Regions from separate parts of the Ruminococcus sp. AF17-22AC genome, predicted to be linked through region 2. Evidence: riboswitches for the same ligand, from Rfam matches in the RefSeq annotation. Region 2 holds a riboswitch; the other holds the start of a gene.
The links. Region 2 has a riboswitch for cobalamin ahead of DWW86_RS03980 (sirohydrochlorin cobaltochelatase). Riboswitches for the same ligand answer to the same signal wherever they lie in the genome.

Region 1 (3,431 bases), on a different contig from region 2:
CTTATAGGATTCCGTAATCAGTTTTGCTCTGGCAGATTCGATCACCGGCATCTTTGCATAAAGTGCTTCGATCAGCTTCGGGATTCTGGATGATTTTGGAATGTCTGTGGTATTAAACATCTCCACACTTCTCCTTTCTCATGGTGTCTAAAAAACGCCATATCTCATATGTATCAGAAGGCGCTGGGACGCCACGATTCATATAAAGTCATTATACCTTACAAGCTTTTATATGTCAACAAAATCCAACATTATTTATTTGTTTTTTACGAGGTTTTTGTTGTGGTTTTTGTTGGTTTTATGTTGGTTTTTGTTTGAAGTCTGATTTTCGGGTTGACTTTTCAAGAACATACTGCCATACTGGTTTTAGAAGATTTTATATTGTATTGACAGTTCGAATTATATAAAAAATTAATTCCTTGAAAGGGGGATTTTTGATGTATCTTTCTGATATACATACGCATTCGATTGCAAGCGGACACGGAACGTCCTGTACCATCTCAGACATGGCAAAAGCTGCTTCTAAAAAAGGACTGAAACTGCTCGGCATCACGGATCACGGTCCGGGAACACTTGCCGCAGGAACTTCTTCTTATTTCAGGAGTCTTACCTACGCGCCGAAAAAAAGATTTGGGATTGAGCTTTTATTTGGAGCAGAATTAAATATTCTGGATACGGAGGGGCATCTGGATCTGAATGACGAACTGCTCAGCGAACTGGATTATGCAATCGCAAGTATGCATGCGCAGAATTATAAGAGTGGTTCTGTCGAGGAAAATACGAGTGCTTATCTGAATGCAATGAGGCATCCCTGTGTAAAGGTGCTTGGCCATTGTGATAATCCTGCCTTTCCGGTAGATTATGAAACGCTGGCTTTCGGTGCAAAGGAATATGGGGTGATTTTTGAGATTAACGAAGCTTCGCTGATGCCCGACGGATATCGTGGGGATACGAAAGAAAATAACCGTGAGATCCTGAAGTATTGTATGAAGTATGAGATTCCGATCGTGCTGTCGAGCGACAGCCATGGAGCAGAACATATCGGGGATTTTACTTATGGGGCAGAGTTTGTACATGAGATGATGTTTCCCGAAAAAATGATATTGAATAATGATATCCCCCGGTTGAAGATGATACTGAGTGAGAGGTAGGAATAGATATATAATATATATATATAACGAAAAAGCGAACAGTCTCCTGACTTGTTGACACGCTGCATTTCCGGATTAAATGTCAGGAGACTGTTCCTTTTTCTGTGTATAGGAATATTTAATAATTTTAAGCAAATATCCTTTTCACCTATAGACTATTATAATTTTATACCATTCATTCCTCTTCTCTTATTTTCTGTATCATCTTTGTGATACCACCACGCCCCGTGGGTGGACCGCAGCCTTCGGCTGCTGGCCGGCGAGGCCTTCCCGGTTGTGGGGAAAAGGAGCTGGACGTGAAAATACATTACGTGTTTAGTAAAGAAATAGAACTCGTCAAAAAACAGATAAAGTATACTGCTATCTTGAAAGAATATGCGTTCTATTTACGGAACTCAGCAAGGCTTCCGTAAATTTCGTACATGCTAGCTGCGGTTGCAGAGCATCTGTCTGAGCGACAGCGAGTTATGCGGAGCAATCGCTAATAAGCGCATGTATGAAATTCGGAAACGCAGCGTGTTCAGTAAACAGAACGCATATTCCTTTACAAGTAGGCAGTATGACTTTATCGTCATTCTTCTTACTCTATTTCGTTTTCTCGTATCTTCTTCATCAGTTCCGCCAGCTCGCTATATTTCCCTGTTACGTACCCGTAGTTCTGTGCTTTGTGCGGCAGCTGACAGTTCGTGCAGTCTTTAATTCCCTTCTCGGTCATTCTGAAATTCCCGCCACATTTATCTCCCAGTGCATACAGCGGACAGTAGCAGAACAGACAGTTAAAGTTCTCCGGATCTGCGCCTGCATGGCACGGAAAATATTCACATTCCTTATTGCTGAAAAAAGCATAGTGTTTCCCTTCCCAATATGGTTTTTCCATTTACTTTCACCTCGTTATATAAAAAAATCCAGTCACGGCACTGCCGAACTGGTCATCTTCGAAACTTATTTTAGAGGATTTGCGATACTGCTCCGGGGTAGACAATGAATCCGTTCAAATATGCGGAGGGAACGAATGCATCCGGAGTAGTACCGCCTGCCATTTAATCATACCCCTAAAGGGTTCTGGTCTGTGGTGGCAAAACCACAAACGCATAGGTATAATTCATACGAACAGGCGAATTCCATAAAAAAATGCCTGCTTCCAATCAGCAGACAACGCTTTGGGTTGCGGATACCCTAAGTTGGTTGTTACACTTTACACGGAAGTTTAACCTCGCCATACAAAGCAGGTTTCCTGACTTCAGCATCATCGCTTCCTTTCCCCTTCTCATACTATGTACAATGGGATAATGAAAAGTCGCTCCTCTGTTACAGTGACCGGATCGCTCAGGACTTGCACCTGATTCCCTCTTCAGATTGCTACGCGGACAACAATCTGCACTTCATATGTTCAATATGGAATTATACTGACATCATAATAACACGATGCCAGTTTGCTGTCAATAACCCGCATAACATTTTGTCAAATTTTTATCATTTTATGTATTCAGGAAAACGCTCTGTTCTGCTATTGTTTTTCTGCCTTTCACATTGGTAATTTTGTCGAGTCAATACACCAGATTTGTTACTGTTCACTCCGTTCACAGCAGCATTGCTTTTTTTCTGCATATGTCCTATACTGAATTATATTTTCCGTCCTGTGTTCCGACAGATACAGGCCAGGCAACCAAAGGAGGATTTTTTATGATTCAGGATATTGCCCCGCACACTTATCACAATGAATATAAACCGGTCGCACCGGATGAAAACAGTATCATTCTTGCCTACGAAAATGGAAAGAGTTTTTTCCGCAAAGAGGACAGTTCCGATGTTATCACACTTCCACGCTTTCGCGAGCTGGAAGACAAAGTAGCCGATCTATATGAAAATTATATTTATCTTTTCTCTATTGACGAGGAACGTTTTTACCTGATTCCGGATCTGAACACTGCTCTGCTGCCAGGCTATGGTTTTTATGAAAACCGTGAACTCCGTTATGTACAGCCACAGTATATCTCTTTCGCAGTGATCACCGGATATCAGCTCTGGTTCTGGTATCGTAACCGCCGTTTCTGTGGATGCTGTGGTCAGCCGATGATACATGACAAGGGGGAACGTATGATGTACTGTCCTTCCTGTGGACGCCAGGAATATCCGGTTCTGATGCCGGCTGTGATCGTCGGTATCACCAACGGTGACAAGATCATCTGTTCCAAATATGAAGGCAGAAGCTTCAAACAATACGCTCTGATCGCCGGCTTCGCAGAAATCGGCGAAACAATCGAACAAACCGTTCACAGG
Region 2 (3,431 bases):
CCTGTTTGCAACGATTTCTGCAGCAGTTGGAGCAGTGATTATTTTCTTTAGCGCAGAGAAGACAGCATAGGAAAGGACACCTCACATGGCAACTCTGACCCTAACTATATTCTGTATTTTGCTTATTATATGTATCGCAACCAATCATTTTATTTTATATGCGCTCTTTGCGGGGCTGGTTTTGTTTAGCTTCTACAGCCGAAAACAGGGCTATACATGGAAATCTATAGGGAAGATGATATTGCAGGGAATCAAAAAAGTCAGAAACATCCTGTTTACATTTATTCTGATCGGGATGCTGACGGCGCTCTGGCGTCAGGCAGGGACGATTCCTGCAATCATCTGTTATACGATTCATCTGATAAAACCATCTACTTTTCTTCTTATGACGTTTCTTTTGAATTGCCTTGTTTCTGTGCTGACGGGGACTTCTTTCGGAACCGCGGCAACGATGGGCGTTGTCTGTGCGACAATCGCGTCAACACTTGGTATCCGTCCGTGGATGGCAGGCGGGGCAATCTTGTCCGGCATTTATTTTGGAGACCGCTGTTCACCGGTATCAACGAGCGCACTTCTTGTCTCTGAACTGACGGGAACCAGTGTTTACCGAAATATCAGAAATATGATACGAAGTGGAGCGGTACCGTTTATCGTGACAGCGCTTATTTATTTCTGTGTCAGCAGGAACCTTCATGGCACAGCAGAAGTGCCGGATCTTGTAAAAATTTTTGGAAACGAATTTCAGATTGGCTGGATCACATTGCTTCCGGCAGTTGTGATTCTGGTATTGTCGGTAATGCAGGCCGGAGTAAAAATTTCGATGATCGCGAGTATTCTTACAGCGATACCGATCTGCATCTGGTTTCAGGGAATTCCGGTAAAAAATCTTTCGATGCTGATTTTGACCGGCTTTCATTCCGCAGATTCTGCGGTGACATCTATGCTGGATGGTGGAGGAATTTCTTCTATGGTAAAGGTAGGCGCGATAGTCTGCATTTCATCATCCTATTCCGGTATCTTTCAGGAAACCGGTATTCTGGATGGCATTCAAAAAATGGTCATCGCACTTGCAGACAAGACGAAACCATATCTGGCAGTATTTGTGACGGCAGTTCTGACCGGCGTTGTGGCATGTAACCAGACATTGTCGATTATTTTGACGGATCAGTTGTGCAGCAGAACCGAAGCAGATAAAGAAAAATTCGCCAACTATCTGGAGGACAGCGCAGTGGTCATAGCACCGCTTATACCATGGTCAATTGCAGGCGCTGTGCCACTGGCAGCAGTAGGCGCACCGGAGAGCAGCGTATTGTTTGCATTGTTTTTGTACCTGCTGCCTCTGTGGGACTTATTGATAAAAAAATAACCGGACCTATTGTAAAGTTGAAAAAATAGTGGTATTCTGTAAGAAATTGAATAATAAAACAACAGGTGCAGATGATTTTTATAAGAAATCACAAGTTAAAAGGGAAACAGGTGTAAGTCCTGTACGATCTCGTCACTGTAAACAGGGAATGTAAAGTCATGCGTGGATGCGCAGCCACTGGAGAACCGGGAAGGCGACTTTTTATGTGTTGATCTGTAAGTCAGGAAACCTGCCTGCTGTTGGTACGGGGATTTTTTAATTCCGGATCACGAGTAATTGGTTGTACCATAATCCAGAAACTCTTAGCCCGGTGCAGGAGTTTTTTTGTGTAAAAAATACATAAAACTATCCACCGGACTATCAGCCGTACTTTGTTATTCATTTTAATTTTCATGAAAACCACAAGTACAGGAGGAAACAAACATGAAAAACAAAACTGTAAAAGCACTGGCACTGGCTATGGCTGTAGCAACAGTCACAATGATGGGATCTGCAAGCATTTATGCTTCTGATGACACTGCAGAGGCAGCAACAGAGGAAACAGCAGATACAGAAGAAGACGCAGATGCTGCAGATACAGAAGAAGACGCAGATGCTGCAGATACAGAAGAAGCATCCGATGATGACCAGAAAGCAGCGGATGAAGTTGCAGCACTGATCGACAAGATCTACGTTCAGGAAAGAAACGATACAACTGACGAAGACTGCAAAGCTGCAAAAGAAGCATGGGACAAACTGACAGATGCTCAGAAAGAACTGGTTGAAGGCGAAGAAGCAAGCCCGGAATATTTCGGTGCAGATACAGGTGATGCATCCAAGGATGATCCACGTAATCAGGATGAAATCGGTGAGAATGAGCTTCTCGTTGTAAGTTTTGGTACTTCTTTCAATGACAGCCGTGCACAGGATATCAAAGGAATCGAAGACAAACTTCAGGAAGCATATCCGGACTGGTCTGTAAGACGTGCATTTACAGCACAGATTATCATCAACCATGTAGAAGCAAGAGACGATGAAGTAATCGACAATATGGATCAGGCTCTTGACCGTGCAGTTGCAAACGGTGTTAAGAATCTTGTTGTTCAGCCTACACATCTGATGCATGGTGCTGAGTACGATGAGATGGTAGAAGCAATCGACAGCTACAAAGACAAATTCGAATCTGTGGCAATCGCAGAGCCAATGCTTGGTGAAGTAGGCGATGACGCTACTGTAATCAACGATGACAAGAAAGCAGTTGCACAGGCTATCACAGATGAAGCTTGCAAGATCGCAGGATATGACAGCATGGAAGCTGCTGCAGAAGACGGAACAGCATTTGTATTCATGGGACATGGTACTTCCCATACAGCAAACGTAACATACGATCAGATGCAGACACAGATGGATGACCTTGGATTCACAAACGCTTTCATCGGTACTGTAGAAGGTGAGCCGGAAGATACAGAATGCCAGGCTGTTATTGCAAAAGTTAAAGACGCAGGATTCAAGAAAGTTGTTCTTCGTCCGCTGATGGTTGTTGCTGGTGACCATGCAAACAACGATATGGCCGGTGATGATGAAGATTCCTGGAAATCCCAGTTCGAAGCATCCGGTGCTTTTGACAGCATTGACTGCCAGATCGAAGGACTTGGAAGAATCGAAGCAGTAGAAGATCTGTATGTAGAGCACACAAAAGCTGCAATTGATTCCCTTGGAACAGATGCAGAAGCAACAACAGATGATGCTGACGCAGAAGCAACAGACGATACAGCAGCAGATGACACAGCAGAGACAACAGAAGAAGCTGCAGAATAATAAAACAGTACATAATTTTTATGTAAGATAACGGGGGCTGCCCGGGAGGATTCAGGTCCTTCCGGGCATTTCCTGTAAAACAGGAGGATTTTATATTATGAAACGTTCAGTGGCAATGATGGCATGTGTATTAAGTGGAGCACTTATGATCGGCAGTTACAGCCCGGTTTTGGCAGAAGGAGCGAAGGCAGTTTCTGCAAAATCTGCAGAGCAGGAAACTACAGAAGAGACAAAAACAGACGAATCATCAGAAGGTGCTAAAGCAGAC

Region 1: it holds a riboswitch for cobalamin, as region 2 does, so the genes downstream of both, DWW86_RS06325 (cysteine-rich small domain-containing protein) here and DWW86_RS03980 (sirohydrochlorin cobaltochelatase) in region 2, are expected to answer to the same signal.

Annotation. Positions count from the first base shown of each region.
Region 1 covers NZ_QRXT01000003.1:221,454-224,884, reverse strand. The annotation lists gene DWW86_RS06335 (glycyl radical protein) at 1-120, opposite strand, end outside; gene DWW86_RS06330 (phosphatase) at 438-1,151, shown strand; gene DWW86_RS06325 (cysteine-rich small domain-containing protein) at 1,732-2,028, opposite strand; cobalamin riboswitch at 2,359-2,551, opposite strand; gene nudC (NAD(+) diphosphatase) at 2,835-3,431, shown strand, end outside.
Region 2 covers NZ_QRXT01000002.1:142,895-146,325, forward strand. The annotation lists gene DWW86_RS03970 (MFS transporter) at 1-70, shown strand, start outside; gene DWW86_RS03975 (Na+/H+ antiporter NhaC family protein) at 86-1,366, shown strand; cobalamin riboswitch at 1,413-1,617, shown strand; gene DWW86_RS03980 (sirohydrochlorin cobaltochelatase) at 1,790-3,163, shown strand; gene DWW86_RS03985 (hypothetical protein) at 3,261-3,431, shown strand, end outside.